DNA from 3 places in the Hydrogenophaga sedimenti genome. Region 2 is predicted to be linked to each of the others. Evidence: predicted binding sites of a transcription regulator. Region 2 holds the regulator's gene; each other region holds the start of a gene.
What was found. Region 2 encodes sigma-54, which starts transcription at its own class of promoters, with help from an activator protein. Its sites were predicted from a motif close to TGGCANGNAANCTGCTTT; they were not measured.

Region 1 (10,427 bases), on a different contig from region 2:
GAAATGGTCTGCCGCGTGGTGCCCAGCAGCAGGGCGATCTCGGTCACGGTGAACTGCAGTGGCACGACCCACACCGCCGTGTCCGCGCCCTGGTGGCGCCGCGCCACGGCGATGAGGAAATGCGACAGGCGCTGGTTGGCGTCGCGGAACACCAGTGTCTCCACCAGGTCGACGGTGTGGTGGAGCAACCGGCCCAGCACCCGCATGACCGAGCCCATGGCGCTGGGCACTTCCATGAGGAAGCGGGAGAACGCGCGCGTGCCCATGACCAGCAGCTCGCCGGATTCGACGGCCATGACCCAGGCGGGGGTGTGCGTGGTGTAGACGTCGCCCGGGTGGAGAAAGGCGAGCGTGAGCTCGCGCTGCTCGCTGCTCAGGTAGACCCGCACCCGGCCGCTGCGCACGATGAAGATCAGGTTGTCGGCCTGACCGGGGCCGCTGACGAGCTGTCCCCTGCGCAGCGGGCGGCGGTCGAACGCCGCCAGAAGACGGCTGCCGTCGGGACTCTCCAGCCACTGGAGCAGGCCGTCCGGTGCCGGCGCGACGCTCATGCGGTCACGGGTGTGTCCAGCACCGCTTTCAAATTCAGCGTCATGTTGTTCTTGGTCGCGTCGGCGTAGGGGCAGATGCCCTTGGCGCGTTCCATCAGGTTGTCGGCCGTGGCCTGGTCCAGCGGGCCGGCGAGCGTGGCCGTGAGGCTCAGCGCCATGCGGTAGGCGCCTTCGAAGTTGACGTACATCGACAGCGTGCCCTCGACGTAGCAGCCGCGCAGCGGCAGTTTGTCGGCCTTGGCGATGTGGCGGATCGAGTGTTCGAAGCAGGCGGCGAACGCGCCGGCGAACAGCATCTCGGGGTTGGGCCCTTCGCCGCTGCCGCCCATCTGCTTGGGCACGGCGAGCTTGAGCTTGAAGCTGCCGTCGTCGCTCTGGACCTGGCCGCCGCGACCGCCCTGGGTGAGCATGGTGGTGGAGTAGACGAGGTCCATGGCTACACCCTCTTGCCTTTCAACAGCTTGGCCTGGTCGGACGCGCTGTAGTGGTTGAAGTGGCCCTGCGCGTGGGCCACGCGGCGGTGGGCCATGCGGATGGCTTCGATCTTGCCGGCCGGGGCGATGCGCGAGACGCATTTCTCCAGTTCGGTGCTGGCGCAGTGCGGGCAGGTCGGGACGGTGCTGGATCGCACCAGCAGCTCGAACTCGGTGTGGCAGGCTTTGCAGTGGTAGTCAAACAGCGGCATGGTGGCCTCCGGTGTGGCAGGAGCGGGTGGGGGAGCTGCAGCCTTCGAGCGAGGTCGGGCGCTGCGCCGAAGGCTCCAGCCCGATCCAGGCGGTCACGGCGGCGGTGTCGAACCCGACGTGGTGGCTGCCGTCGGCGGTGTTCTGCATCAGCGGGCGGCGGATCAGCAGCGGCTCGGCCATCAGCAGCGCCATTGCGGCGTCGGCGTCCAGCGCTTCGGGCACCACTTCACCGCTCTTGATGCGCGGTGCCGCGCGGTTGAACCAGTCGGCCACCGGCAGCGTCGACAGGAAGGCCAGCAGCTTCTCGCGCGTCCAGTGCGCGGTCAGCAGGTTGCGCCGCTCCAGCGTGTGGCCGGCGGCCTGCAGCGTGGCGCGCTGGCGGGCGTTGCCGCCGCAGCCGGGCTTTTCGTAGAAGACGAGGTGGGTCATGGCGTGGTCTCCGGTGAAGGCGTGCGCGCCCGGGTGGCGGCGCGCAGCAGTTGCAGGCAGTCGAGGCTGGCGGCCATGTCCAGCGCGCTGAAGTCGTCCTGGGTGACGAGCCGCGGGTTGGCGCCCAGCGACAGCAGGGTGGCGACCATGCCGGCCTTGCCGCTGGAGGCGGCGTACATCAGCGCGGTGGCGCCGGTGAAGTTGGTGTGGTCGAGCGGCACGCCGTGTGCGGCGAGGGTGCGGATGGCTTCGGGCTCGCCGTGCACGCAGGCCAGCCAGAGCGCGTTGTTGCCGTCGCCGTTGACGGCGTCCAGCGGCACCTTCAGAGCCAGCAGCTGGTCGAGCATGTCGCGCTGGCCACGCCAGGCGGCGTGCATCAGCGGCGTGTTGCCGTGCACGCCCGGTGTGTCGGGGCGAGCAGGGTCGAAGCCCTGGCTCTGCAGCCAGTCGGCCAGGGCCGGCGGCAGCACCACGCCCGAGGGCGATGGCCCCCAGTCGGCCAGCGAGAGCGGGCCGCGTTGTTCGGGGCGCAGGCCGAGCGCGGCCCAGCCGCCGACCAGATCGGCCACGTCGACGAAACCGAAGTCGCTGAACATGCCGGCCCAGGTCTGGCTCGCGTGGCCGTGGTGGCAGTAGATGAACACCGGCCGGCGGCGCGGTGTGGTGGTCAGCAGGGTTTCGTGGTTGTCGCGGTGCAGGCGCAGGCTGCCGTCCAGGTGCGCGGCCAGGTGGTGCGCCGCCTCGCGCGCGTCGAGCACCAGGGCATCGGGTCGCTCGCTCAGCCAGGCGTGGGCCTGGGCGGTGGTCAGTCGGGTCCAGCGGGGATCGCTCATGGGGGGCTCCGGTGCGGGTGGGCCAGCTGGGCCAGATGCGCATACGGCGCCGCGGTGCCGATGCGGTCGTCGCTCAGCGGGGCGCCGATGGTGAAGTGGTAGACCGACTGCAGCGCGGCGCTGGCGGCCGGTTCCGGCAGGCCGAGCAGCTGGTGCAGGGCGTCGTCGAAGAAGCAGCCGATGCCGGTGCCGCGCAGGCCGGCGGCCTCGGCTTCGAGGTACAGCACCTGGCCGATCAGGCCGGCTTCCTGCAGCCGGTCGCGGTAGCCGGCGCCTTCGTTCAACGGCTGGAATTCGGCCAGCAGGGCAAACGCCATCACCGCGTCCGAGCCCAGGGCCTGGTGGCAATTGAGCGTGCGCAGCGTGCCGGCGAGCGCGGGGTTGTCGGCCAGGTGCAGCAGCGGCGCGTCGGCCGGTGCGTCCGGCACCGGCCGCATGTCCAGCGCCGCGGGCAACTGCTGGCGCAGCAGACGGAGCCCTGCGTCGCTGCGTGGCAGCAGGTAGGCGCCGGGCGCGAGGCCGTCGACGCGGTGGGCGAACAGCAGCACATGCACCCGCGCCGGACCGGGCGCGGCGTCGAACGGCAGGCGCCCCGGATGCAGCGCCTGCAGCAGTGGCCAGAGCTGGTCGAGGGTTGCGCGGGCGCGGGGGTCGAAGCGCTGGGCGCTGCGGCGCTGGCGGATCAGGGTGGCGGTGTCGGCGGTGTGGCGGTGGTCGTTGAACGTGGCGACGCCGGCCGTGGTGGCCGCGACCGGGGTCGCGTGCAGACGCTGCGTGGCGCGGGTCACGGCGTCGATCACCGGCCAGCGGTACATCGGGAGGCGGTCCAGCCGGTTGGCCTGGCCCTGCCAGGTCGCCTGCGCGGTCCACGACCAGGGGGCGGTGTCGGCGGTGTGGTCGCTGCCGTGGGGCAACAGTTCGAACAGCGCGTCGGGTTCCTCGCGCTCGGCCGCGCCGAAGTCGGCGTCGCGGTCCAGGCCAAGCAGTTGCGCCAGTGCGGCGCTGTCGCAGGCCACCGGCCGCAGCCGCCAGCCGAGCAGGGCGGCGGCGTAACGCAGCGCACCCGCCGCGTGGCCGGCGTCGAGCTGGCAATAGCGGAAGGCGCGCTCGCCGTACTTCCAGGCCTCGCGCCAGGCGATGCTGCTCAGTGCGACGAAGGCGCGGGCGGGTGTGGCTTCCGGGGTGAAGGCGGCGCGCTGCTCCAGCGCGTGTTCGTGCGGCGCGTAGTGGTGCACACCGTCGGACAAACCCGACACACCGCGACACACCAGCCAGCCCTCGGTCGGGTGCAGGTTGCCGCTGGAGGGGTTGATGCGCACGGCCCAGCGGTCGGGGCCCTGCGTCTTCCAGGCCGCCAGTGCCAGACTCAGTTCGAACAGCAGGCCGGTGCTGCGCAGGTCCAGTGGCCGGGCCGCGACTCGTTCCGGCATGCCCAGGTCACACCACGCCACCGCCGGCGCCAGCGTGTCCAGCGGCAGCGCGGTCAGTGGCGCACCCGCGTAGCGGCGGAAGGGATCGGGCTGCGCGTCCCAGTCCAGCGTGTCCGGGCCGGCGGCGTAGCGCTCCAGCCGGTGTTTGCTGCGCTCGTGGTAGGCCTGCACGACGTCCAGTGCTTCAGCCATGGGCCACCTCCGCCAGCTGGTCGGCCAGCGCCAGCAAGCCGCTGGTCTGGTCGGTGATGGCGCGCACGGTCGCGGGCTGCAGCCGGCTGAGCCAGCGCCAGGGCAGGCGCGAGGCGCCGCAGCGCGCACCCGCCAGCATGCCCACCAGCGCGCCGGTGGTGTCGGCGTCGTCGCCCTGGTTGACCGTGGCGACCACGGCGTCTTCGAAATCCTCGTGTTCGCCCAGGTGGTGCAGCACGGTCTGCACCGTGTCGACGACGAAGGCGGTGGCGCGGCCGCGGTAGGGCGTGTGGCGGAACACGGGTTCTTCGTTCACCCAGCGGGCGATGCGCTCCTTCAGCCGGTCCTGGTCGTCGCCGGCCAGCAGGCCGCGCAGCAGCCGGCCCAGCCCGAGCGTGCCCGCGTCGGAGAGCCGGTGGTGGTGGGTCATGCGCGCCTGCGCGAGCGACAGGCGCTCGAAGGCGCGCAGGTCGCTCAGCGTGGCGAGCACGGCCGGCAGGTTGCGCATGGCGGCGCCGTTGCCGGCGTCGCCTTCGTTTTCGGGGGCGACCAGGCTGCCTTCGTGCATGAAACGCAGGATGCCACGGCGGCAGGTGTTGCCGCAATCGACCGGGCCGGCGCGCCACCAGGCGAGGTAGGCGTCGCCGATCGCGCGCAGCAGCGGATCTGGCTGGCCGTCGCGCAGCCGGGCGATGCCGTCCGCCCCGCACGACAGCAGCGCGTCGCCCAGCGCCAGGCTCATGGTGGTGTCGTCGGTGACCTGGCCGCGTGGCAGCTTGAGCCAGCCGCCGCCGACGATGTCGCGGTGCGTGCCATGCTGCAGCAGGATCTCGCGCGGACGCATGAACTCGACCGTGGCACCGAGCGCGTCGCCGATCGCCAGGCCGAGGTAGGCACCCAGGGCCTTGTCGAAGCGGGCGTGGAAGACGGGGGCGTGCGGGTCAGACATAACGCGCCACCACCTCGTAGTCGCCGCCGAGCGCGAGCACCTCCTGTTCGCCCTGCAGCACCTGGCCCGGCAGCAGGCCGGGGAACACCAGCACCTTGGCGGCGGGCACCTGCGCCTCGAACACCCAGTCGCCGAAGCAGCCGGCGTCGTCGGCCGAGAGGCTGAACGAGACCAGGCTGTTCAGGCGCACGGTGCAGTGGCGGCCGTGGCCGGGCGCCGGGCCGCCCCAAGCCCGGCCGCTCCCCTCGGGGGACGAAGCGCCTTTGGCGCTTCTGGGGGCCAACAGACTTCCGGCGACGAGCTGCTCGTCGCAGCGCGTGCTGCCGCGCCACAGGCGCAGGTATTTCGCGGGCGCGTGCCCCGGCACGCCGAAGCGCTGCAGCGCCCACTGGCAGAACTCGTACAGCAGGTCCAGCTGCTGGTGGATGTTGTTGTTGTGCAGGCGGCTGGAGGTCTTCTCTTCGAGGTAGGTGATCCAGCCCGGCGAGGGAAAACGTTCCAGCGGCTGCTTGTGGTGGATCGGCACCAGGCCGAAGCGGCTCTCGACCCAGCCCTTGAGCACGGCGCCGGCCGGGCCGCCGTTGTCCATGCCCCAGCCCTGCAGCAGCTTGCGCCAGCTGCTGCGCCAGCGCCGCCGCTCGGCAGGGTCGAGCGTGGCGGCCTCGTGCGCGGCCGGGGCGCGCAGGCCGAAGGCGATGTCCAGGTAGTGCACGAACACCTCCGCCGCGTCGTTCAGGCTGGCGCAGCGCGCCAGCAGGCCGAACAGGCCGGGGTGCGTCTCGCGCGTGCCGGCGATGGACAGCGGAACCGGGTGCGCATTGAACGCGGTGCCGGCCAGCACCCGGGACGGCACGCCGACCAGGTTGGTGCTGTACCAGCGGTGTGGCTGGACCGGTTCATCGTCCATCGGCGCCGGGGGATGGCAAGAGCCCGGACGGGCTCAGACCGGCCGGTTCTCGTTGACGTTGCGCACCGGGCCCATGAGCGCCAGGCCTTCGTCGTAGGTGATGGTGTCGAAGGTGACGTCGTACTTCAGCGCGGCGTCGGCCACGGCGTCGAGCTTGCCGGCGGTGTCCTTCTTCTTGAGGTCGCCCTTCTCCAGGTAGAGCAGTTCGAGCATCTCGTTGTAGACCGTGTTCTCCAGGATGGGCAGCACGTAGAACATGGCGCCTTTGTAGGGCACCTGGTACTTCTTGGAGATGTCCATGTTGTCGCAGAACAGGAAGTACTTGCCGCCCGCACTGAGCGTGTCGCCCAGCACCTCGGCCACGTCCTTGAGCGAGGCGAAGGACAGCAGCCAGCCGCAGAAGAACGGCAGCTGCGGCTCGCCCGCGCGGGCCACGGCCATGACCTGGTCGCACTTGAGTTCGGGCGGGCGCGCCTCGTCGGCCATCTTGTCGGCAAAGCGCAGCGCCAGTTCGCCACGGAAGCCGAAGCGGCCCTCGACGTGGGTCGGCGCCTTGAGCACCGGGTTGAGCATGCGGCCTTCTCTTTCGAGGCGGGCGAAAGCGGTGTCTTCGATGGCGGCGGGCGCGGTCAGCGTGGTCATGGCGGTTCCTGTGGTTGGGGAAGGGAAAGACTCAGCGCCGCTGTCTGCAATGAACGTACCAGCCCCGACCAACCCTCGCGCGCGCGAGAAGGCGCAGCAAACCCGACACAAGCGGCCGTGTGCTCCCCGACAGGCGTGCCGTTTGCGACGCCGCCGGCCCGCTTTGTCGGGTTCGGAACAAAGCCGAAACAGCGCTCACCAGCGCCGCGGAAATGGCGATTTCCCTCGGGAAAACAAGCACTTGGATGGTGTCGGCACACAGCGGCATGGGCATGGCACGGAAGCTGCGAAGGGGAGGCTGCGCGGACTCAAGTCCTGCCGATGCGTGATCCGATAACAAGAGCAATGGGCACGTCAGGCTGAACTGGTCGCGGTGTATCGCAACCTTGGTTTCAACCCCTTCATCACTGGAGTACTGACATGGCTAAGCTTCGTCAAATCGCCTTCTACGGCAAAGGTGGCATCGGCAAATCCACCACTTCGCAGAACACCCTCGCGGCCCTGGCCGAGATGGGCCAGAAGATCCTCATCGTCGGCTGCGACCCCAAAGCCGACTCGACCCGCCTGATCCTGCACGCCAAGGCCCAGGACACCATCCTCTCGCTGGCCGCCGAAGCCGGCTCGGTGGAGGACCTGGAGCTCGAGGACGTCATGAAGATCGGCTACCGCGACATCCGTTGCGTGGAATCCGGTGGTCCTGAGCCAGGCGTCGGCTGCGCCGGCCGCGGCGTGATCACCTCGATCAACTTCCTGGAAGAAAACGGCGCGTACGAAGGCGTGGACTACGTGTCCTACGACGTGCTGGGCGACGTGGTGTGCGGCGGTTTCGCCATGCCCATCCGCGAAAACAAGGCGCAGGAAATCTACATCGTGATGTCGGGCGAGATGATGGCCATGTACGCGGCCAACAACATCTCCAAGGGCATCCTGAAGTACGCCAACAGCGGCGGTGTGCGCCTGGGCGGCCTGGTCTGCAACGAGCGCCAGACCGACAAGGAACTGGAGCTGGCCGACTCGCTGGCCAAGATGCTGGGCTCGCGCCTGATCCACTTCGTGCCGCGCGACAACATCGTGCAGCACGCCGAGCTGCGCCGCATGACCGTGCTGGAGTACGCGCCCGAGTCCAAGCAGGCCCAGGAATACCGCACCCTGGCCCAGAAGGTCCACGGCAACGCCGGCAACGGCACCATCCCCACCCCCATCACGATGGACCAGCTGGAAGACCTGCTGATGGAGCACGGGATCATGAAGACCATCGACGAGTCCGAAGTCGGCAAGACCGCCGCCGAACTGGCCGCCTGATCGCCCCCTGAGCCGCATCCGGTGCGCCCTGGCGGCGCACCGGATCGCGGAACACCAGAGCCATCCACCATCCACTGGAGTTCCCCATGACCGCCACCGTTGAAGAGCGCAAGGCCGCCAACAAGGCCCTGATCGATGAAGTGCTCAAGGCCTATCCCGAAAAGATGGCCAAGCGCCGTGCCAAGCACCTGAACACGTACGAAGAAGGCAAGCCCGACTGCGGCGTGAAGTCCAACATCAAGTCCCTGCCGGGCGTGATGACGATCCGCGGCTGCGCCTACGCCGGCTCCAAGGGCGTGGTCTGGGGCCCCATCAAGGACATGATCCACATCTCCCACGGCCCCGTGGGATGCGGCCAGTACAGCTGGGCCGCCCGCCGCAACTACTACATCGGCATGACCGGTGTGGACACCTTCGTGACGATGCAGTTCACCTCCGATTTCCAGGAGAAGGACATCGTCTTCGGCGGCGACAAGAAGCTCGACAAGATCATCGACGAGATCCAGGAACTGTTCCCGCTGAACAAGGGCATCTCGATCCAGTCCGAATGCCCGATCGGCCTGATCGGCGACGACATCGAAGCGGTGTCGAAGAAGAAGAGCAAGGAATACGAAGGCAAGACCATCGTGCCCGTGCGCTGCGAAGGCTTCCGTGGCGTGAGCCAGTCGCTGGGCCACCACCTGGCCAACGACGCGATCCGTGACTGGGTGTTCGACAAGACCGACCCGAACAAGCGCCCCGACTTCGTCTCCACCCCGTACGACGTGGCCATCATCGGTGACTACAACATCGGTGGCGACGCCTGGAGCAGCCGCATCCTGCTCGAAGAGATGGGCCTGCGCGTGATCGCGCAGTGGTCCGGCGACGGCACGATCGCCGAGCTGGAAAACACCCCCAAGGCCAAGCTCAATGTGCTGCACTGCTACCGCTCGATGAACTACATCAGCCGGCACATGGAAGAGAAGTACGGCATCCCATGGTGCGAGTACAACTTCTTCGGCCCGACCCAGATCGAGAAGAGCCTGCGCGAGATCGCCAGCCACTTCGACGACGCCATCAAGGCCAAGACCGAAGAAGTGATCGCCAAGTACAAGCCGCTGATGCAGGCCGTCATCGACAAGTACAAGCCGCGTCTGCAGGGCAAGAAAGTGATGCTGTACGTGGGCGGTCTGCGTCCGCGCCACGTGATCGGCGCCTACGAGGACCTGGGCATGGAAGTGGTCGGCACCGGCTACGAGTTCGGCCACAACGACGACTACCAGCGCACCACGCACTACATCAAGGACAGCACGCTGATCTACGACGACGTGACCGGCTACGAGTTCGAGCACTTCGTCGACAAGATCAAGCCCGACCTGATCGGCTCCGGCATCAAGGAAAAGTACGTGTTCCAGAAGATGGGCGTGCCCTTCCGCCAGATGCACAGCTGGGACTACAGCGGCCCCTACCACGGCTACGACGGCTTCGCCATCTTCGCCCGCGACATGGACATGGCGATCAGCTCGCCGATCTGGAGCCTGACCAAGGCCCCCTGGAAGAACTGACCCCACCCCGTTTTCAAGGAGAGCGTCATGCCCCAATCAGCCGACAAGATCCTCGACCACGAACTGCTGTTCCGTGAGCCCGAGTACCAGGAACTGTTCAAGAACAAGAAGGAACAGTTCGAATACAACCACAGCGACGAGAAGATCGGCCAGGTCATCGAATGGACCAAGACCGAGGACTACAAGCAGAAGAACTTTGCCCGTGATTCGCTGACCGTGAACCCGGCCAAGGCCTGCCAGCCGCTGGGCGCCGTCTACGTCGCCAACGGTTTCCACAAGACCCTGAGCTTCGTGCACGGCTCGCAGGGCTGCGTCGCCTACTACCGCTCGCATTTCTCCCGCCACTTCAAGGAGCCGACCTCCTGCGTCAGCTCGTCGATGACGGAAGACGCGGCGGTGTTCGGTGGCCTGAACAACATGGTCGACGGCCTGGCCAACGCCTACAACCTGTACAAGCCCGACATGATCGCGGTCAGCACGACCTGCATGGCCGAGGTGATCGGTGACGACCTGAACGCCTTCATCAAGACGTCCAAGGAAAAAGGCTCGGTGCCCGCCGAGTTCGATGTGCCGTTTGCCCACACCCCGGCCTTCGTCGGCAGCCACATCACCGGCTACGACAACGCGCTGCTGGGCGTGCTGCAGCACTTCTGGGACGGCAAGGCCGGCACCGCCGAAAAGCTCGAGCGTGTGCCCGACGACAGCATCAACTTCATCGCCGGCTTCGACGGTTTCGTCGTCGGCAACATGAAGGAAATGCGCCGCATCTTCAGCCTGTTCGGCGTGAAGGTGAACGTGCTGTGCGACCCGTCGGGTTCGTGGAGCACCCCGACCGACGGCGAGTTCCGCATGTACGAAGGCGGCACCACCAAGGAAGAAGTGATCGCCGGCCTGCACGCCAAGGCGACCATTGTGTTCCAGGAGTACTGCTGCGAGAAGACCAGCAAGTACATCGCCGAGAA
Region 2 (10,427 bases):
CGCTCCAGCCGGCGTAGTGGCTCTTCCAGTGCGTCGCCAGCTGCTGGAAGAAATCGCTGCCGTCGCTGCCATCGGCCATCTGCGCGCTCTCGCGGCCCAGGCCCGCCTCGGGCGCAGGTTTGGCGCCCACGGTGAAGGTGCGTGGCGCGCGGCCACCGCGCTCGACGGCGCGCTCCTGCGCATTCTGTCCGGCCACACCGGCGGCCGCGATGCGCTCGCCATAGGGCGGGTTCAGCAGCATCACGCCGGGTCGATCCGTCGGCGGCATGCGCTGCAGCGCGTCGCCGCCACGCAATTCCATCGCGAACGCCACGCCCGCGCGTTCGGCGTTGCGCTGCGCGAAGTCGACCATGCGGAACGCGACGTCGCTGCCGAACACGATGGGCTTGCGCCCGGCCGGCCAGTCGCGGCGCTGTTTCGCGGCCTCGTCCTTGAGCGCGTGCCAGACGTGCGGCTGGAACGGCAGCAGCTTCTCGAACGCAAAACGGCGCTGCAGGCCCGGCGCCACGTGCAGCGCGATCTGCGCCGCCTCGATCGCCACCGTGCCGCTGCCGCAGCAGGGGTCGTACAGCGGCACGATGTCGTCCAGCGTGGCCGCCTCGGCGCCGTTCCAGCCGGTCGCCGCGATCATGGCCGCCGCCAGGGTTTCCTTCAGCGGCGCATCGCCCTTGTCCTCGCGCCAGCCGCGCTTGAACAGCGGCTCGCCCGAGGTGTCGATGTAGAGGCTGACGGTGTCGGTGGTCAGGTGGGCGTAGAGCCGCACGTCGGGCCAGGTGGTGTCGACGCTGGGCCGCTCGCCGCGCCTGTCGCGAAAGCGGTCACAGACCGCGTCCTTGATCTTGAGCGCCGCGAAGTTCAGGCTCTTGAGCGGGCTGTGCTGCGCCGTGATCTCGACCTTGATGGTCTGCTGCGGCGTGAACCAGATTTCCCAGGCGATCTCGCCGGCGGCCTGGTACAGGTCGTTCTCGCTGCGGTAGCCGCCGTGCCAGAGCTGCACCAGCACGCGCTGCGCCAGCCGGCAATGCAGGTTGAGCTTGAGCGCGTCGCGCCACGAAGCCTGCAGCGCCACCCCGGCGCGCCACTTCTGCACCTCGGTCTCGCCGGTGATGCGCGTGACCTCGGCGGCCAGGTAGTCCTCCACGCCCGCGGCGCAGGGGAGGAAGAGTTGAAGCTGGTTCATGAATGGAAACCTAATGGACAAACACAGCACGTTCGGCACAGACCCCTTCCAGCGTGCACCACGGAACCGGCTTTGCCGGGCCGTTGGTGCAGCCCCCTGGGGGGTGACGCGAAGCGGCGCAGGGGGTTACAAAGCTTTGCGCAGGTTCGCGGGCGCGATGCGCAGCGCCTCGCGGTATTTCGCGACCGTGCGGCGCGCGCACTCGATGCCCTGCTCCTTGAGCAGGTCCGAGAGCTGGTTGTCCGACAGCGGCTTGGACGGTTCTTCGGACGCGATGAACTGCTTGAGCAGGGCGCGCACCGCCGTGCTCGACGCGTTGCCACCGGTCTCGGTGCCCAGGCTGGAGCCGAAGAAATACTTCAGCTCGTAGGTGCCGAACGGCGTGGCCATGTACTTGGCGGTGGTGACGCGGCTGATGGTCGATTCGTGCAGGCCCAGCTCGTCGGCGATCTCGCGCAGCACCAGCGGGCGCATCGCCAGTTCGCCGTGCATGAAGAAGTTGCGCTGGCGCTCGACGATGGCCGAGGACACGCGCAGGATGGTGTCGAAGCGCTGCTGGATGTTCTTGATGAACCAGCGTGCTTCCTGCAGGCGCTGCTGCATCGCGGCGTGACCGGCTTCGCCGCCACCGTCGCGGCCGCGCCCGCGCATGGCGTTCGCGTAGACGTCGTGCACCCGCAGGCGCGGCATGACCTCGGCGTTGAGCGTGACCTTGAAGCCGCGGCCGGCGCGCGTGACGATCACGTCGGGCACCACCACGTTGCGTTCGACATCGACAAAACGCCGGCCAGGCTTGGGCTCCAGCCGCGCGATCAGCGCCAGGCCGGAGCGCACGGCCTCGTCGTCCTGTCCGGTGCTCGCGCACAGGCGCTTGACATCGCGCTTGGCGATCAGCTCCAGCGGCTGCTCGCAGATCGCCAGCGCGGCCCGCGCCGCGGGCGTGTTGCGCAGTTCCAGGATCTGCAGCCGCAGGCATTCGCCCAGATCGCGGGCGCCGACGCCGGAGGGCTCCATCTGCTGCAGCCATTGCAGCGCCGTGCCCAGCCGCTGCTCGATCGCCTCGACTTCTTCGAACGGCGGTTCGGCTTCGGCCGGCGCCGAGGCGGTCAGGTGCCAGCAGGCCCGCGCCAGATCGTGCAGGCTCTCGTCGAGGTAACCGTCGTCGTTGAGCGACTCGATCAGGAAATACAGGGCCGCAGCATCTTCGTCCGACAGACGCAGGCAGCGCGCCTGCTCGTGCAGGTGGTCCTGCAGGCTGACCGGCTCGCGGGCCAGTTCGGCCGCGGTCGCGGTTTCGTCGTCGCCGCCGGACGCGTTGTTGTTGCGCGCCGGCGCGTCGCCGCCCCACTCGCTGTCGTCGGGCGCCATCTCGACCGTGCCGTCGCCTTCCCAGCTCTCTTCCACCGGGGACGCGCCGTCGAGCCGGCTCTCGACCTCGTCGGCGCCCCCGCTCTCGGACGACTCCGTGGACGAGCTGCGTGTGTCGGCGTCGGGCAGGCGCGGCTCCGGCGCGGTTTGTGCCGCCTCCGCCAGTTGGTCGGCGGCCACGACCGGCGCATCGGCAGCCTCGACGCCGAACTCTTCGCGTTCGGCCGTTTCTTCCCCGCGGTCGAGGAAAGGGTTCTCGTCGAGCATCTGCTCGACTTCCTGGGCCATTTCGAGCGTCGACAGCTGCAACAGCCGGATCGATTGCTGCAGCTGGGGGGTGAGGGCGAGATGCTGCGAGACCCGCAGCGAGAGACCTTGCTTCATCCGCTCAGGGCATCACATGCGGAAGTTTTCGCCGAGATAGACGCGGCGCACCTCGGCGTTCTCCACGATCTCGGCGGTGGTACCGCTGGCCAGCACCTGACCATCGCTGATGATGTAGGCGTGGTCGCAGATGCCCAGTGTCTCGCGCACGTTGTGGTCGGTGATCAGCACACCGATGCCACGCGACTTGAGAAAGCTGATGATGTGCTGGATTTCCAGCACCGCGATCGGGTCGATGCCGGCAAAGGGTTCGTCCAGCAGGATGAACCGCGGACGGGTCGCCAGCGCACGGGCGATCTCGACCCGGCGGCGCTCGCCGCCCGACAGCGCGGGCGCCGGCGAGAGACGCAGATGGTCCACCCGCAAGTCCTTGAGCAGCTCGTCGAGGCGGCCACGGATCTCGTCTTCCGACAGCCGCTCACCCTGCTCGTTGTGCTGCAACTCCAGCACGGCGCGCACGTTCTGCTCGACCGTGAGCTTGCGGAAGATCGACGCTTCCTGCGGCAGATAGCCCAGACCCAGTCGGGCGCGCCGGTGGATCGGCAGGGATTCGATGCGGGCGCCGTCGAGCAGGATCTCGCCGCCGTCGGCCCGCAGCAAGCCCACGATCATGTAGAACGACGTCGTCTTGCCGGCACCGTTGGGTCCGAGCAGCCCGACCACCTCGCCCTTGTCGACCGACAGCGAGACGTTCTTGACCACCTTGCGGCTGCCGTAGGCCTTCTTCAGACCATGGACCTCCAGGCGGCTCTGGCTCGCCACGGCGCCCGGTGGGCTGGCGGAGGTTCCGCTCACTTCTTGGGCTCGGTGATCTTGACGCTGGGGCGCAGCGTGGCCGGCTCGGCCGACGGCTGGGGAGGCGGCGTCTTGCCCGCTTTTTCCTCTTCGGGAATCGGCGTCAGCATGGCGCGCACACGGCCGGACGGGTTGGCCGCCGTCTTGCTCTCGGCGCCGCCCTTGACGGTGAAGACCTCGGTCTGGCTGTTGTAGAGGATCTCGCTGCCCACGCTCTGGTCATTGAGCTGCGTGCCACGGTAGCGGCGCAGCACGGCGCGGCCGGTGAACAGCACGGTCTGGGCCTTGCTGTCGTATTCGATGCGGTCGCCTTCGCCTTCGATCCACTCGTCCAGGGCTTCGCGCTTCTGGCGGAAGAATCCGGGGGTGGCGGGCGTGCCCACCAGCAGGCCGAGCTGGTTGCCCTGGGTATCCTGGCGCACGTCCAGCTTGGAGCCGCGCATCACGATCGTGCCCTTGGTCAGCACCACGTTGCCATTGAACACGCTGGTCTGGCGGTTCTCTTCGTAACGCAGGGCATCGGCCTCCACGTTCATGGGCTTGTCCTTGTCGGCTTTTTCCGCCTGCGCCGCCCAGGGGGACAGCAGGCCGGCGGCCGCAACAAACAACCAGGCGATCGGACGGGAGGGTTTGACGTGTTGGTGCATGGCTTTTGGGGGCACAGATCTTGCATTCATTGTAGCGGTGCCAAGCGCAATTCGTGCCCTTGACAAGAGACGATTCCTGTCCGGAAACGGCAAGGCCCGCGCAGGGCGGGCCTTGTGCGGTGCCGGCGGACCGACGATCAGCCCTTGCGGGCCTCGGCGATCAGCGAATCGGCCACCAGCAGGGTCTTGGGACCCTGGCCGGGGATGTAGAAACGCCCGGCGATGCCCAGGGCCGGCGTGCCCTCGACCTGGTAGGCGTCCTGCAGGCCGACGGCCTTCTGGGCCGACTTGACGGCCGCGCCGTCGTAGATGGCAGTGAACTTCTCGCGGTTGACGCCCTGTTTCTCCACCCAGGCCAGGATGGCCGGGGTCGTGGTCAGCGGCAGGCGCTCTTCGTGGTACGCCTTGAACACCTTGCCGTGCAGCTGCTCCAGCAGGCCCATGGCCTCGAGCGTGAAGTACAGGCGCTGCATCGGCACGAAGTTCTGGTTGAAGGCCACCGGCATGCGGCGCACGGTCACATGCGGCGGCTGCTTCTTGATCCACTCGCTGAACACCGGCTCGAAATTGAAGCAGTGGATGCAGCTGTAGGCGAAGAACTCGACCACTTCGACCTGGCCCGCCGGGCTGTCGGTGGGCGCCGGCTTGGCCAGCCTGGTGTAGTCCGTGCCTTCCTTGAAGGCCACGCGCTGGGCCAGGGCGGGCGACAGGCCCAGACCCGCCGCGGCGGCGGCACCGGCGGCCATCAGGCCGCGGGAAAATTCTCGACGTTGCATGGATTCAAACTCCTTGAAAAGACCCGGTTCAGGCTCGCCCGACCGGGAAAAGTTCCCCCGGGGCCGGCGCAGGCTCAGCGCTGCACCCGCACCAGCGCGGCTTCGACGCCATTGGTTTCGAGCTGCTCCCGCGTCGCGTCGGCCATGCCCTTCTGGTTGAAGGGCCCCATGCGGACCCGGTACACCTGACGCCCGTTCTGCTCGCGTTCGGTGATCGAGGCCTCCATGCCCAGCATGGCCAGGCGCGCCTTCTGCGCCTGCGCCTCTTCGGGCGACTTGAAGGCGCCGGCCTGGACAAAGTAGCTGAACGGATCGGCACCCGCGGCCGGTGCCGGATCGGCACCCGGCGCACCGGTCTTGGCCTTCACCAGATCGCCCAGCGGGTCGGCACCCGGCTTGGCAGACGCGGTGTCCTTGCCATCCTTGGCGGCATCGGGCTTGGCTGCGTCGGGCTTGGCGGCGTCTTTCCCGTCCTTGTTGTCCTTGCCATCCTTGGCCACGGCAGCGGCCTCGGTCTCCGTGGTCGCGGCGGGAGCCGGCGGCGTGGGCAGTGGCGGAGCCTTGTTGACCAGCCCGGCGTTCGGGTTCCAGCCCTTGTTGCGTTCGGCCTCGGCGGCATCTTCGGCCGGCTTGCGCGTCACGCCCCGGTCCACGAACGGCACCGGCACGCGGGTCACGTACACCGCCACCGACAGGGCCAGGCCCAGACCGATGAGCAGGCCGACCACGAAGCCGACCAGGGTTCCGCCGCCTTGCGCTTGCGCCTGAGAAAGAAGTTTTTTCATGGAATCGGGGGATCTCACATCTTCTGCGGGGCACTCACGCCCAGCACTGCCAAGCCATTGTGCAACACCTGCGCGGTCGCCCGGACCAGCGCCAGGCGCGCCAGCTTGACCGCTTCGTCGTCCACCAGGATGCGCTCGGCGTCGTAGTAGCTGTGGTACGCGGCGGCGAGTTCGCGCAGGTAGAAGGTCACATCGTGCGGCGCGAAGTCGGTGGCCGCCGAGGTCAGCATGGCCGGGTACTTGGCCAGCAGCAGCATCAGCGACTGCGCGGCCGGCGAGTCCAGCGGCGACAGGTCGACACCCGCCAGCGTGGCCGCGTCACCGCCCCACGAAGCCAGCACCGAGCAGATGCGCGCATGGGCGTACTGCACGTAATAGACCGGGTTGTCGTTGTTCTTCTGCACCGCCAGATCGACGTCGAAGGTGTATTCGGTGTCGGGCTTGCGGGACAGCAGGAAGAAGCGCACCGCGTCCTTGCTGGTCCATTCGATCAGGTCGCGCAGGGTCACGTAGCTGCCCGCGCGCTTGCTGATCTTGACCTCTTCGCCCCCACGCACCACACGCACCATGGTGTGCAGCACGTAGTCGGGGTAGCCCTCGGGGATGCCCACGCCCGCGGCCTGCAGGCCGGCGCGCACCCGCGCAATCGTGCCGTGGTGGTCGGTGCCCTGGATGTTGATGACCTTGCTGAAACCGCGTTCCCACTTGCTGATGTGGTAGGCCACGTCGGGCACGAAGTAGGTGTACGAACCGTCGCCCTTGCGCATGACGCGGTCCTTGTCGTCGCCGTAGTCGGTGGACTTGAGCCACAGTGCGCCGTCCTGCTCGTAGGTCTTGCCGGCCTCGACCAGTTTCTTCACCGTCGCGTCCACGCGGCCGCTGGTGTAGAGGCTGGATTCGAGGTAGTAGTGGTCGAACTTGACCTGGAAGGCCTGCAGGTCCAGGTCCTGTTCGTGGCGCAGGTAGGCCACGGCGAACTGGCGGATGCTGTCGAGGTCGTTCACGTCGCCGCTGGCGGTGAATTCGCGGTCGTCGGCGTGCACCGTTTTCTTCGCCAGGAAGTCGTTGGCGATGTCCTGGATGTAGTCGCCGTTGTAGGCCGCTTCGGGCCATTCGGCATCGCCCGGCTTGAAGCCCTTGGCGCGCAGCTGGGTGCTGGTGGCCAGGGTGCCGATCTGCACGCCCGCGTCGTTGTAATAGAACTCGCGGTGGACGTTCCAGCCCTGGGTGCTGTAGAGGCTGCAGATCGCATCGCCCAGCGCGGCCTGGCGGCCGTGGCCCACGTGCAGCGGGCCGGTGGGATTGGCGGAGACGAACTCGACCATCAGGCGCTGGCCGTTCGAAGGCTGGACTCCGAAGCCCTGCGCCGCCTCCAGCACCTCCCTGACGATCTGCTGCTTGGCCGCGGGCTTCAGGCGCAGGTTGAGGAAGCCGGGACCGGCGATCTCGATGTCGGCCACCCACTGCTGGTAGACCGGCAGGGCCAGCAGTGCGGCCTTGAGCGATTCACCGACCTGGCGCGGATTGAGCCTGAGCGGCTTGGCCAGCTGCATGGCGGCCGTGATGGCGTAGTCGCCATGGGCAGCGACCTTGGGCGATTCGAAGGCGGCCTTGTCGCCGGCGCCGGGCGTGAGCTGGTCCAGCGCATGAGCGAGGCCGGCCAGCAGTTCCTGTTTGATCTTGAGCATAGGGCAGCGATTTTAGGTGGCGGGCGGGCCGACACCGCCGGACGGTGCACTGGAAAACCCGGGGCGCCCCGTCAGAAAGCCTTAAGAAAAAAAGGTGTATCGTGCCTGCGCCCGATCCCGGGCTCATCCCTACCCAAAGGCAAGACATGAAACATCTGCTGACCCTGATCGCCCTGACTGGTTCCCTTTCCATGGCCATGGCCCAGACCGCAGCCCCCGCTGCTGCCCCGGCCAAGGCGCCTGCCGCGGCTCCTGCCGCTGCGGCAGCACCCGCCGCCAAGGCCCCGGCGGCCGCGCCCGCCGCCGCACCGGCTGCCGCCGCTGCAGCTGCCCCGGCCGCCGAAAAGAAGCCGACCGAGCAACAGAACCGCATGAAGACCTGCAACGCCGACCCGAAGGCCAAGGCCCTCAAGGGCGACGAGCGCAAGACCTTCATGAAGGGCTGCCTGTCCGGCGATGAAGCCGCCGCCGGTGGCAACAGCCAGCAGAACAAGATGAAGACCTGCAACGCCGACGCCAAGACCAAGGCACTCAAGGGCGACGAGCGCAAGAAGTTCATGAGCACCTGCCTCAAGGGCTGACCCCCCTGCGCCGCTGACGCGGCTTCCCCCCTGCTGCGCGGGGGGACCACACCTGCGGCCCGGCGAAGCCGGTTCCGCGGTGTGACTGGGCAAGGCACCTCGCTCCTGCTGCGCCTTGCCGTGCAGACCACTAGTTTGATTTCTGCGGCAGTGCGGCGTGCGCCGCGTCCTTGACCGCCTGTGTAAGCCGTTGTGCCGACAGCGGTTCGCGCGCCCAGTGTTGCCAGTACAGGGCCACGTCCACCGTCGCGCCCGGCAGCAGTTCCTGCATCCCGGGCCGCCCCGGCAGATGCTGTTCGGGCACCATGCCCCAGCCCAGTCCCAGTTCGATCGCTTTCTCGAAGGCGTCCACCGCCGGTGCGTAGTGGCGCGGGTAATTGGGCTGGCTCAGGCCGAAGTGCTGTTTCAGGAACGCGTCCTGCAAGGCATCCTTGCGGTTGAAGATGATGGCCGGCAGGGCCAGCAGCTGGTGCGGTGACACTGCACCGGAAGGCGTGCGGCACTGCGCGACCATTTCGGGCGCCGCCACGCAGCAGTAGCGCGCCACGCCGAGCGGTTCGGCCACGCAGCCGCGCATCGGCTCGGCCAGCGCCGTCACGCAACCGATCACATCGCCACTGCGCAGCAGCGCGTGCGTGTGGTCCTGGTCGTCGATCACCACATCCAGCAACAGGCGGTGCCGCTGCAGCAGCGGCGCCACGCCGGGCAGGAACCAGCCGGAGACCGAATCGGCGTTGATCGCCACGCTCAGGCTCTGCCAGCCATCGCCGGCCCGCGCCGCATCGCCGCGCAGTCCGGCCAGCAGATCGGTCTCCATCAGCCGCACCTGCTTCACATGCGCCAGCAAGGCCTGCCCGGCCACGGTCGGACGCACCGTCTTGCCGCGCACCAGCAGGCGCTGGCCCAGTTGCTCTTCCAGCGACTTGATGCGCAACGACACCGCCGCCAGGGTCAGGTTCAGCGCCTGGGCGGCCGGCCCGAAACCGCCGTGTTCGACCACGGCGGCCAGGGCATCGAGGGGGCGGGCGTCTAGCATGAATCAATTATTTCTTGAGTGATCTCATTTTAAGTTGAATCCATTTAACAAAAGACCGGAAAGGCACACACTGCCGCCATCGCATTCCTTCTTTCCACGGATTCCAGAACCATGACCCTCGCTTTTCCCACCTTCACCTCCGGCATGGTGCTGAGCCTCTCGCTGATCATGGCGATCGGCCCGCAGAACGCGCATGTGCTGCGCATGGGCCTGCAGCGCCAGCACCTCTGGCTCACCGTGGCCGTCTGCGCGCTGGCCGACGTCGTGCTGATCTCGCTGGGCGTGCTGGGTCTGGCCCAGCTCGGCGGCCTGTCGGACAAGCTGCTGGGCGCGCTGGTCGGCGCGGGTGTGCTGTTCCTGGGGGTGTACGGCTGGCAGGCGTTCCAGCGCTTCCTCCATCCGCGCCAGCCCGCCGAGGCCTCCCAGGGTCACCACACCCCCGCCCCGGTGACGCAGCGCCAGGCCATCCTGTCGGCGCTGGCGTTCTCCTGGCTCAACCCGCACGCCTGGCTGGACACCGCCGTGCTGATCGGCACCGCCTCGCTGGCCTACGGCCAGGGCAGCAAGGTGTTCGGCCTGGGCGCCGCCACCGGCTCGCTGGTGTGGTTCCTGCTGCTGGGCGCCGCCGCCTTCTGGCTCGGACGCCGGCTGAATTCGCTGCACATCTGGCGTGTGCTGGACGGCGCGGTTGCGCTGATGATGTGGGGCACGGCCGCCTGGCTGCTGGCCGGACTGATCTGACCGAAGGAGCTGCGATGACCACCACCCGCCCCGCCGACGCCCCCGTCACCATCTTCGGCCCGGACTTCCCTTTCGCCTACGACGACTGGCTGGCGCACCCGCAGGGCCTGGCCACGCTGCCGGCCAGCGCGCACGGCACCGAGGTCGCGATCGTCGGCGCCGGTATGGCCGGCATGACCGCGGCCTACGAGCTGATGAAGCTCGGCCTCAAGCCCGTCATCTATGAAGCCTCGCGCATGGGCGGGCGCCTGCGCTCGCAACCCTTCGAAGGCGGCCAGGGCGTGGTGGCCGAGCTGGGCGGCATGCGCTTCCCGGCCTCATCCACTGCCTTCTTCCACTACGTGAACCTGCTGGGCCTGCAGACGAAACCCTTCCCCAACCCGCTCACGCCCGCCGCGGGCAGCACCGTGGTCGACCTGGAAGGCCAGACGCACTACGCGCGCACG
Region 3 (10,427 bases), on a different contig from region 2:
TGATGCCGGCCTTGACGATCTCCTGCCCGTGGTAGACGTCGTGCACGAAGCGGTTGAGCGCCGTGACACGCTGCACCAGTCCGGCCTGCATGCTCTTCCACTCGTGCGCCGGAATGATGCGCGGGATCAGGTCGAACGGAATCAGCCGCTCGGTGCCGGCGCCGTCCTCGTCCTTGGCGCCATACACCGCGAAGGTGATGCCCACGCGGCGAAAGATCATTTCCGCCTCTTCGCGGCGGGACGCCATGACCTCCTCGGGTTGTTGCGCCAGCCACCGAGCGTAGTTCTGGTAGTGGGCCCGTACCTCGCTGGGCGAGGCGTTCATTTCGTCAAACATCGGTCGGCTCATGGGCTTTTCTCCTGCTCTCAGCATAGCAAGGAGTGGGCCAGTGCTCAGAAACCGGCCTCTCCTTCGTCTGTCACCACCATGGTCTCTGCACCCGGATGGTGCCAGTAGCGGCGGGCCATTTCGCGGTGGCAAAGCACCTGATCGGGCGCATCGCTGCGCCATGTGGCCGCACCACATTGGGGCGAACTCTCCCACCGCATGCCGCGCGCCTGGTAACGGTCGATCACCAGCGGGGCCGGGTGTCCGAAGCGGTTGCGGTAACCCGACTGGATCAGAACCACCGAGGGTTGCAGGGTATTGAGCAGCACCGGACTGCTCGACGATGCACTGCCGTGGTGCGGCGCGATCAGCAGGTCGGCCCGCAACCCGGGTTGCGCCACGGCCAGCCGGGTTTCGCGTTCGGCGTCCAGGTCGCCGCTGAGCCAGGCCGAGCGCCGCCCGTTGTCGATCCGCAGCACGCAGGACATGGCGTTGGTCGAGAGCCGCCCCTCGCCATCCGGCCCGTAGAGGTCGGGCGCCGGGTGCAGCACCTCGAACGACACGCCATCCCAGGTCCAGCGCTGCCCCGCCAGGCAGCGCTCGCCCTCGCCGAACGAGGCCAGCCAGCGCGCCGCCGGCCAGGCCGCGCGCACTGCCGCCGAACCGCCCGAATGGTCGCTGTCGCGGTGGCTCACGACCACGGTGGCCGGCGCCTCGCCCAGTGCGCGCAACAGCGGCACCACGACGCGGTCGCCCGCGTCGCTGCCGGCGCCATAGCGCGGCCCGGTGTCATAGAGCAGGCTGTGGCCGGCGGTGCGCACCAGCAGCGCGCTGCCCTGCCCCACATCCACCGCCATCACCTCGAACTCGCCCGCCGCCGGCCGCGCTGGCGACCAGAGCAGCATCGGCGCCACCATCAGCAGGCCCGCCGAGCGCAGCACCAGCGGCAGGCGCAGCATCAGCAGCAACCCGCCCAGTACGCCACACACCGCCAGCGGCCAGGGCGGAATGGGCCGGAACACCGCAGCCCAGCCCCACTGGTTCAGCCATTCCAGCAGCGCCACCAGCCACTGCACCACGAGCGCGGTCGCATCCCACAGCGGCGGCACCACCACGCCCAGCATCGCCAGCGGCGTCACCAGAAAAGTCACCCAGGGGATCGCGAACAGGTTGGCGATCAGGCCCACCACCGACACCTGGCCAAACAGCAGCAGGCCCAGCGGCGCCAGCGCCACCGTGACCTGGCCTTGTTCCCGCAGCAGGGCCAGCGCCGGCCGCAGGACACGCCGCCAGCGCGGCAGGACCTCGTTGCCGGAACGGTGGCGAACGCGCCCCGGATCGTTGGCCGCGAACAGGATGCCCACCGCCACGAAGCTCAGCCAGAAGCCCGGCTGCAGCAAGGCCCAGGGGTCGAGCAGCAACACCGCCACCATCGCCAGCAGCCAGACCATCGGCCAGGGCCAGCGCCGGGCCGAGAGCCTCAGGCCCACCACCAGCGCCAGCATCAGCACCGTGCGCTGCGCCGGCACGCCCCAGTCGGCGAACAGCGCGTAGGCCGCCGCCGCGATCACCCCGCCCCAGCCCGCGGCGACCGGCGCCGGCAGCGCCATCAGCGCCCCTGGCCAGACGAACGCCAGACGCCGCCAGCCCGCACCGATCCACAAGGTCGCCAGCCAGGCAAAGGCCGTGACGTGCAGGCCGGAGATGCTCATCAGATGGGCCACGCCCGTCTGGCGGAACAGCGCCCAGTCCTGGTGATCGATCGCGCTCTGGTCCCCCACCACCAGCGCCGCGAGCACGCCGGCACTGCGCGGGTCCGTCACCCGGGCCGCAATGCGTTCGCCGACCCACTGGCGTGCGGCCTCGACCGGGTGCAGACCCGGGCGGCCCAGCCAGACCGGCGGCGTGTCGTGCGGGCCGTCGCGCAGACTGCCGGTGGCGCCGATACCCTGCTCCCAGAGCCAGCGCTCGCGGTCAAAGCCATACGGGTTCGACTGGCCGTGCGGCCGGCGCAGCCGCACCACCAGGCGCCAGGCGTCGCCGGCCCGCCAGGCCCGACCCGCGGCCGGACCGTGGAAATCGCCAATCAACAGGCGGGGTGGCACGCGGACCGCCTGTCCATCCCGCGTGGCACGGTCGACACTGAATTCAAAGCGGTCGCTGTCCGCACCACGCTGCGGCATGGACGCGATCTGGCCGTCCAGGGTGATGTCCACGCCTTCGAGGCCCGGGGCCAGCGCGTGTGCGGCGAAATGCACCGCGCGCAGACCCGTCCACCCGCCGGCCGCCAGTGCCCCGGCCAGCAGCCCGGCCGCCACCGGGACCAGGGCATGCCAGCGCCGCCGGTGGGTCCAAGCCGCGAGCAAGGCCAGCAAGGCCGCGACCAGGAGCAAGATGGCGTAGGTCGATCCGGTCCACAGCCGCGCCTGCAGCAGCTGCAGCGCTACGCCCAGCACCACGCCGGGCAGCGCTGCCCACACCGGGTGCATCATGGTCAGCCGGGCTGGCTGCAGTCCCGTGGCGCGGGACTTGCTAGTTCGGATCGGGCGCGTGCGGGTTGCCGCACCGGCAGCCTGATGTTCATTGTTTGTGCCTCCCTGTTGAAAGTGATCCCAGCATGGCCATCCATGTCGCTCTGAGCCACATCACCCATTATCGGTACGACCGGCTGGTCAAGCTGGGCCCGCAGGTGGTCCGCCTGCGGCCGGCGCCGCACAGCCGCACCAAGGTGCTCTCGTATTCGCAGAAGGTCGAACCGGCCGGCCATTTCATCAACTGGCAACAGGACCCGTTCGCCAACTACCAGGCGCGCCTGGTCTTCCCGGAGCCGACCACCGAGTTCAAGGTCACGATCGACCTGGTGGTCGAGATGGCGGTGCACAACCCCTTCGACTTCTTCCTGGAGCCGCGCGCCGAGAAGTTTCCCTTCACTTACGAAGATGCGCAGAAGCAGGAACTGGCACCCTACCTCGCGGCCGCGCCGCTGACGCCGCTGCTCAAGCACTACCTGACCACCGTCGACCGCAGCGAGCAGCGCACCATCGACTTCCTGGTCGGCATCAACCAGAAACTCTGGAAGGACATCGGCTACACCATCCGCATGGAGCCGGGCGTGCAGACGCCCGAAGAAACGCTCAAGCTCAAGAGCGGCTCCTGCCGCGACTCGGGCTGGCTGCTGGTGCAGCTGCTGCGCCACCTGGGCCTGGCCGCGCGCTTCGTCTCGGGCTACCTGATCCAGCTCACCCCCGACGTCAAGGCGATCGACGGCCCCAGCGGGCCCGAGAAGGACTTCACCGACCTGCACGCCTGGTGCGAGGTGTTCCTGCCCGGCGCCGGCTGGATCGGGCTGGACCCGACCTCGGGCCTGCTCGCGGGCGAAGGCCACGTGCCGCTGGCCTGCACGCCACAGCCGTCCAGCGCCGCGCCGGTCGAAGGCGTGATGGACAAGTGCGAGGTCACCTTCAGCCACGAGATGAAGGTCACGCGCGTCTACGAATCGCCGCGCGTCACCAAGCCCTACACCGAAGACCAGTGGGCCGAGGTGCTCCAGCTCGGCGAACAGGTCGACGCCGATCTCGTCAAGCACGACGTGCGCCTGACGCAGGGCGGTGAACCGACCTACGTCGCCACCGCCGACCGCGACGCCGCCGAATGGAACACCGACGCGCTCGGGCCGACCAAGCGCGGCTATGCGACCGAGCTGGTGGGCCGGCTGCGCGAGCAATATGGCCACGGTGGCTTCGTGCACATGGGACAGGGCAAGTGGTACCCGGGCGAGCAGTTGCCGCGCTGGGCGCTGTCGATCTTCTGGCGCGCCGACGGCGAACCCTGCTGGAACAACCCGGCCCTGCTGGCCGACGAACGCGACGAGGCCCACTACACCGCCGACGACGCGCAGCGCTTCACCCAGGCCCTGGCGCGCAAGCTCGGCCTGTCGACCCAGTACATCACGCCCGGCTACGAAGACACCTGGTACTTCCTGTGGCGCGAACGCCGCCTGCCGGTCAACGTCGACCCGCTGGACAGCAAGCTCGACGACGAGCAGGAGCGCTCGCGGCTGCGGCGCGTCTTCGGACAGGGGCTGGACAGCGTGATCGGCTATGTGCTGCCGCTGCAGGCCTCGGGCCATGGCCCGCTGTCGAACAACGGCAAGAGCACCTACCACCGCGTCTCGGGCGCGATGTGGTCGACCGGTCCGTGGTTCTTCCGCGAAGAGCGCATGTACCTGATTCCGGGCGATTCGCCCATGGGCTACCGCCTGCCGCTGGACTCCTTGCCCTGGGTCTCCAAGGGCGACTACCCGTACCACATCGAGCAGGACCCGCATTCCGCCCGCGACCCGCTGCCCACCGGCACGGCACTGCGGCACCAGGTCCATCCGCATGCGGTCGGCGGCGGCTTCGCCGAAGGCGGCATGGTCTCGTTGCAAGGCACCGACTGGTTCGAGGAAGCCGAGCAGCGCGGTGAATCCGAAGCGCTGGGCCTGCGCCGTGGCCAGCCCCACCCGGGCGCCGCGCCCGCACAGGCGTTGTCGGCGCGCTTCCCGCAGCGCGGCGAATCGGCCGCCTGGCTGACCCGCACCGCGCTGGTGGTCGAAGCCCGCGATCCGCAGCGCGCCAACGGCCCCAAGGCCGAGAAGGACAGCGGCGGCAAGAGCCAGCACCTGTACGTGTTCATGCCGCCGATGCAGCGGCTGGAAGACTATCTGGACCTGCTCTCGGCGGTCGAGGCCACGGCCGACAAGCTGGGCGTGACGGTGGTGCTCGAAGGCTATCCGCCGCCGCGCGATCCGCGCCTGAAGATGCTGCAGGTCACGCCCGACCCCGGCGTGATCGAGGTCAACATCCACCCCAGCAGCAGCTTCGCCGAGCTGGTCGAGCGCACCGAGTTCCTCTACGAGGCCGCGCACCAGACGCGCCTGTGCGCCGAGAAGTTCATGACCGACGGCCGCCACACCGGCACCGGCGGCGGCAACCACTTCGTGCTCGGCGGCGCCACGCCGGCCGACTCGCCCTTCCTGCGCCGCCCCGAGCTGCTGGGCAGCCTGGTCGCCTACTGGCACAACCACCCCTCGCTGTCCTACCTGTTCAGCGGTCTGTTCATCGGCCCGACCAGCCAGGCGCCGCGGGTCGACGAAGCGCGCAACGACCAGCTCTACGAACTGGAGATCGCGCTGGCGCAGATCGAGAAGAACCGCGCCACGCACGGGGAGGACATGCCGCCCTGGATGGTCGACCGCACGTTGCGCAACATCCTGATCGACGTCACCGGCAACACCCACCGCAGCGAGTTCTGCATCGACAAGCTCTACTCGCCCGACTCGTCCACCGGGCGCCTGGGTCTGCTGGAGCTGCGCGCCTTCGAGATGCCACCCCACGCCCGCATGAGCATCGCGCAGCAGTTGCTGCTGCGCGCCATGATCTCGCGCTTCTGGCAGAAGCCCTGGATCGGCAAGCTCACCCGCTGGGGCACCGAGCTGCACGACCGCATGCTGCTGCCGACCTTCCTGCGCATGGACTTCGAAGACGTGCTGGCCGACCTGAAACAGGCCGGCTACCCGTTCGACATGGCCTGGTTCGAGCCGCACTTCGAGTTCCGCTTCCCGCTGATCGGCCAGGTCACCGCGCGCGGCATCGAGCTGACGCTGCGCAACGCGCTGGAGCCCTGGCACGTGATGGGCGAAGAAGGCGCCGCCGGCGGCACCGTGCGTTATGTGGACTCGTCGCTCGAACGCGTCGAGCTGCGGGTCTCGGGCTACAACGACAGCCGGTACGTCATCACCTGCAACGGCCGCACCGTGCCGCTGCAGCCCACCGGCTCGGCCGGCGAGTACGTGGCGGGTGTGCGCTACAAGGCCTGGAACCCGCCGTCAGCCCTGCACCCGAGCATCGGCGTGCACGCCCCGCTGACCTTCGACATCGTCGACACCTGGATGGACCGTTCGCTCGGTGGCTGCCAGTACCACGTCGCCCACCCGGGCGGCCGCAACTACGACAGCTTCCCGATCAACGCCTACGAAGCCGAAAGCCGGCGCCTCTCGCGCTTCTTCCAGATGGGCCATACCTCGGGCAAGCTGGTGCCGGGACCGGCCACGTCAAGCCGGGAATTCCCCTTCACGCTCGACCTGCGGTCCTGAGGGGGACGCGGGCATACTCGGACACCGTGAGCCACGACAACCCCGAGTCCCTCTTTGACGACCTGAGCCCCGACTCGCCCGCCGACTGGGCGCTGGCGATGTCGGTGCCCGCCGACCCGGGGCACCTCGACCGGCTGCGCGACGCCTCCGGGCATGGCCTGTCGCCGCTGTGGTCGCAATTCGTCGAACACGTGGGCACCGAAGGCCTGGCCGACCTGAACCGGCGCAACCACAACCTGCAGCGCCAGGTGCGCGACAACGGCGTGACCTACAACGTCTACGCCGACGCCTCGGGCCAGCAGCGGCCCTGGGCGCTAGACCTGTTCCCGATGCTGCTGGGCACCAGCGACTGGGCGCAGATCGAGGCCGGCGTGCTGCAGCGCGCCAAGCTGCTCAACGCCATGATGGCCGACCTCTACGGTCCGCGCGAACTGGTGCAGCGCGCCCTGCTGCCGGCGGCGCTGGTGCAGGGGCACCCCGGCTACCTGCGCGCGATGCAGGGTGTGACGCCGGTCGGCGGCACCTGGCTGCACATCGTGGCCTTCGACCTGGCCCACGGCCCGGACGGCCGCTGGTGGGTGATCGGACAACGCACCCAGGCGCCCTCGGGCCTGGGCTATCTGCTGGAGAACCGCATCGCGGTCGCGCGCCAGTTCCCCAAGGCGTTCTCGGCCATGAAGGTGCAGCGCCTGGCATCGAGCTACCGCGCGCTGATGGACGGCATCAAGTCGATGGCGCCCGAAGGCGAGGACGCCCGCATCGCGCTGCTGACACCGGGCCCCTACAACGAAACCTACTTCGAGCACGCCTACCTCGCGCGCTACCTCGGTCTGACCCTGGTCGAAGGCAACGACCTGACGGTGCGCGACCAGCGCCTGTACCTCAAGACCCTCAAGGGTCTGGAACCGGTGCATGCGCTGATCAAGCGGGTCGACGACGAGTGGCTGGACCCGCTGGAGCTGCGTGCCGATTCGGCGCTGGGCATTCCGGGGCTGCTGCAGGTGCTGCGCGCCGGCAACCTGCTGCTGGCCAACGCGCCGGGGTCGGCGCCGCTGGAGTCGAGCGCCCTGCTCGGCTTCCTGCCCGCGATCAGCCGCCACATGCTGGGCGAAGAGCTGAGCCTGCCCTCGCTGCCGACCTGGTGGTGCGGCGAAGACGCCGCGCTGCGCGAGGTGCTGCCCCTGCTCAAGGATGGCGTGATCAAGCCCACCTACCCCAGCTCGGGCCTGGACACCGCGATCGGGCAGAGCCTGAATCCGCGCGAGCTCGACGAATGGGCCGGCCGCATGGTGCGGCACCCCGACGACTACACCGTGCAGGCCTGGTTGCCACTGTCGCAGACCCCGACCTGGACCGGCGACCGCCTGCTGCCGCGCTCGTCGCTGCTGCGCGTGTTCGCGCTGGCCGACGGGCCACAAAGCTGGCGCGTGCTGCCCGGCGGGCTGGTGCGGCTGGCGCCGCGCGGGCAGCTGATGGCCTCGATGCAACGCGGCGGCAGCAGCGCCGACTGCTGGGTCGACACCGGCGGCGAAGTCGACACCACCAGCCTGCTGCAGTCGGCGCCGAGCACACTGGCGCTGGCGCACCACAAGCGCCCGGTCACCAGCCGCGCCGCCGAAAACCTGTTCTGGCTCGGCCGCTACACCGAGCGCGCCGAAAACGGCGTGCGCCTGGCGCGCATCGCGCTCGACCACCTCGGTGGCGAAGAGCCCAGCTCGCGCGCCCTGCTCGGCTGGCTCTCGGCCATCGCGGTGGAAAACGCGCTGGTGCTGCCCGACGTGCCCGCCGCCGAGCAGTCGGTCCGGGTCTTCGCGCGCGCGCTGATGGCCGGCCTCTCGCCCGATCCGGGCTCGCCGCTGCACGGCTCCAGCTTCAGCGTCGGGTTCAACCTGCACGCGCTGCGCCAGGCCGCCACCCAGGTGCGCGACCGGCTCTCGCCCGAACACTGGAACCTGATCGAACACGCCGACGCCGAATTCGCCAGCGACTGCATGGCCATGGCCGCCGACGCCGAGTACGCGACCACCGAAGCCATGGCCGCGCTGCAGAACGCCAGCGAGCGGCTGGCCGCCATCACCGGCGCACAGACCGACCGCATGGTGCGCGACAGCGGCTGGCGTCTGCTCTCGGTCGGTCGCCACATCGAACGCCTGATCACGCTCTCGCGGGCCCTGCGCCTCGCGCTTGAGCACCACAGCCTGGACGACCCGAGCGGGTTCGAGGCCGTGGTCGCGCTGTTCGACAGCACCATCACCTTCCACGCGATGTACCAGCAGCGGCGCGACATGGTGGCGCTGGTCGACCTGCTGGTGATGGACCGCGACAACCCGCGCTCGCTGGCATGGGTGGTGCAGACGCTGCGCGCGCGGCTGGCCAAGCTCTCGCAAAGCGCCACGCCGCAGGACGCCGTGCTGGCGCAGGGACTGCCCGACCCCGACGCCTGGGTGCTGACCGAACTCAGCGGCTGGGAACGCCACAAGGACGGCCAGCGCACCCACAGCGCGCTGCAGGCCCTGCTGGACGACTGCGAGGCCGCGGCCGCCGACCTCTCCGACGAGATCACCCGGCTGCACTTCAGCCATGCCGACCAGCGCCGCCAGAGCCTGGGCGCCTGAGCCCGACGCCATGGACCTGCGCATCGTTCACACCACCACCTACGCCTACCAGGGCAGCGTCGATCTCGCCCAGCACCTGGTGCACCTGACACCGGTCGACACCGCCAACCAGACCGTGCTCTCGCACGCGCTGCGCATCGACCCGGAACCCGCGACCCGCAACGACGTGCGCGACGCCTACGGCAACGTGTGCAGCTTCTTCTCGCTGCAGGCCCCGCACGAGACGCTCACGGTCGAGGCCGACTGCCTGGTGCGCACGCGCGTGCCGCGCCCGGTGCCCTCGGGCGCCACCTCGCCGGCCTGGCAGGCCCTGGGCTGGGAGGCCGTGCGCGAACAGTTCCGCTACCGCGCCCACGCGCCGTTCAACGCCGCCAGCGAATTCCTGTTCGCCTCGCCCCACGTGCCGCGCGACGACCGCTTCGCCGCCTTCGCCCGGCCCGCCTTCGCGCCCGGCCGGCCCATGCTCGAAGCCACCAGCGCGCTGATGCAGCGCATCCACACCGGACTCACCTACGAGACCGCCAGCACCGAGATCAGCACGCCGGCCCTGACCGCGCTCGCGCAGGGCAAGGGCGTCTGCCAGGACTTCGCGCACATCATGATCGGCTGCCTGCGCAGCCTGGGCCTGCCGGCCTACTACGTCAGCGGCTACCTGCTGACCCAGCCGCCACCCGGCCAGCCGCGGCTGATCGGCGCCGACGCCTCGCACGCCTGGGTCGCGGTCTACGTGCCCGAGCCCGCGCCGAGCGTGCCGGGACAGGGTGCCTGGTTCCACTTCGACCCGACCAACAACCGGGCCGGCGAGAACAGCCCCGGCGAAGACTATGTGCAGCTGGCCACCGGCCGCGACTTCTCCGATGTCTCGCCCATGCGCGGCGTGATCCAGGGCGGCGCGCAGCACACGCTGACGGTGGCCGTCACCGTCGCACCGCCCGAAGAACTCCAGGTCCTGCAGGCCGCGGATTGAACGCCCGCGCGGCGCCATTAACATCGGGGTATCCGCCGCCTCACGCGGCCCTATCTGGAGCACACCATGGGCAAAGAACAACGCAACGAAAAGATGAGCAAGAAGCCGAAGAAGGACTCTTCGCTGCCCAAGGGCCCCGCCACCTCCGACCGCCCGGTCGCCCCCACCACGTCGGTCATTCCGCGCGGCAAGGAAAAGGACAAGTTCAAGTGAGCCGGACCGCCGCATGAAAGCCACCTGGAACGGCGCCGTGATCGCCGACAGCGACGACACGGTGCTGGTCGAAGGCAACCACTACTTCCCCGAAGCGGCGCTCAACCGCAGCTTCGTCACCTTCAGCAACCACCGGACCACCTGTGCGTGGAAAGGTGAAGCGAAGTA

Region 1: a site for sigma-54 is predicted at 6,893-6,910, ahead of nifH (nitrogenase iron protein). Genes of this name have one in related genera too.
Region 3: a site for sigma-54 is predicted at 2,847-2,864, ahead of ACS5NL_RS04365 (transglutaminase family protein). Genes of this name have one in related genera too.

The regions. Positions count from the first base shown of each region.
Region 1 is NZ_JBPZHA010000019.1:1,650-12,076, forward strand. It holds gene ACS5NL_RS21695 (Crp/Fnr family transcriptional regulator) at 1-551, opposite strand, end outside; gene ACS5NL_RS21700 (Ohr family peroxiredoxin) at 548-985, opposite strand; gene ACS5NL_RS21705 (FmdB family zinc ribbon protein) at 988-1,236, opposite strand; gene ACS5NL_RS21710 (thioredoxin domain-containing protein) at 1,223-1,666, opposite strand; gene ACS5NL_RS21715 (ankyrin repeat domain-containing protein) at 1,663-2,499, opposite strand; gene ACS5NL_RS21720 (nitroreductase family protein) at 2,496-4,121, opposite strand; gene draG (ADP-ribosyl-[dinitrogen reductase] hydrolase) at 4,114-5,070, opposite strand; gene ACS5NL_RS21730 (NAD(+)--dinitrogen-reductase ADP-D-ribosyltransferase) at 5,063-5,977, opposite strand; gene ACS5NL_RS21735 (hypothetical protein) at 6,011-6,619, opposite strand; gene nifH (nitrogenase iron protein) at 7,040-7,921, shown strand; gene nifD (nitrogenase molybdenum-iron protein alpha chain) at 8,008-9,465, shown strand; gene nifK (nitrogenase molybdenum-iron protein subunit beta) at 9,493-10,427, shown strand, end outside.
Region 2 is NZ_JBPZHA010000001.1:531,668-542,094, reverse strand. It holds gene ACS5NL_RS02520 (THUMP domain-containing class I SAM-dependent RNA methyltransferase) at 1-1,180, opposite strand, end outside; gene ACS5NL_RS02515 (RNA polymerase factor sigma-54) at 1,307-2,932, opposite strand; gene lptB (LPS export ABC transporter ATP-binding protein) at 2,945-3,727, opposite strand; gene lptA (lipopolysaccharide transport periplasmic protein LptA) at 3,724-4,374, opposite strand; gene ACS5NL_RS02500 (thiol:disulfide interchange protein DsbA/DsbL) at 4,512-5,150, opposite strand; gene ACS5NL_RS02495 (SPOR domain-containing protein) at 5,225-5,935, opposite strand; gene argS (arginine--tRNA ligase) at 5,950-7,623, opposite strand; gene ACS5NL_RS02485 (PsiF family protein) at 7,770-8,204, shown strand; gene ACS5NL_RS02480 (HTH-type transcriptional regulator ArgP) at 8,335-9,240, opposite strand; gene ACS5NL_RS02475 (LysE/ArgO family amino acid transporter) at 9,352-9,981, shown strand; gene ACS5NL_RS02470 (flavin monoamine oxidase family protein) at 9,996-10,427, shown strand, end outside.
Region 3 is NZ_JBPZHA010000002.1:347,785-358,211, reverse strand. It holds gene ACS5NL_RS04375 (circularly permuted type 2 ATP-grasp protein) at 1-349, opposite strand, end outside; gene ACS5NL_RS04370 (DNA internalization-related competence protein ComEC/Rec2) at 394-2,820, opposite strand; gene ACS5NL_RS04365 (transglutaminase family protein) at 2,946-6,464, shown strand; gene ACS5NL_RS04360 (circularly permuted type 2 ATP-grasp protein) at 6,563-9,079, shown strand; gene ACS5NL_RS04355 (transglutaminase family protein) at 9,045-10,046, shown strand; gene ACS5NL_RS04350 (hypothetical protein) at 10,113-10,259, shown strand; gene ACS5NL_RS04345 (DUF427 domain-containing protein) at 10,273-10,427, shown strand, end outside.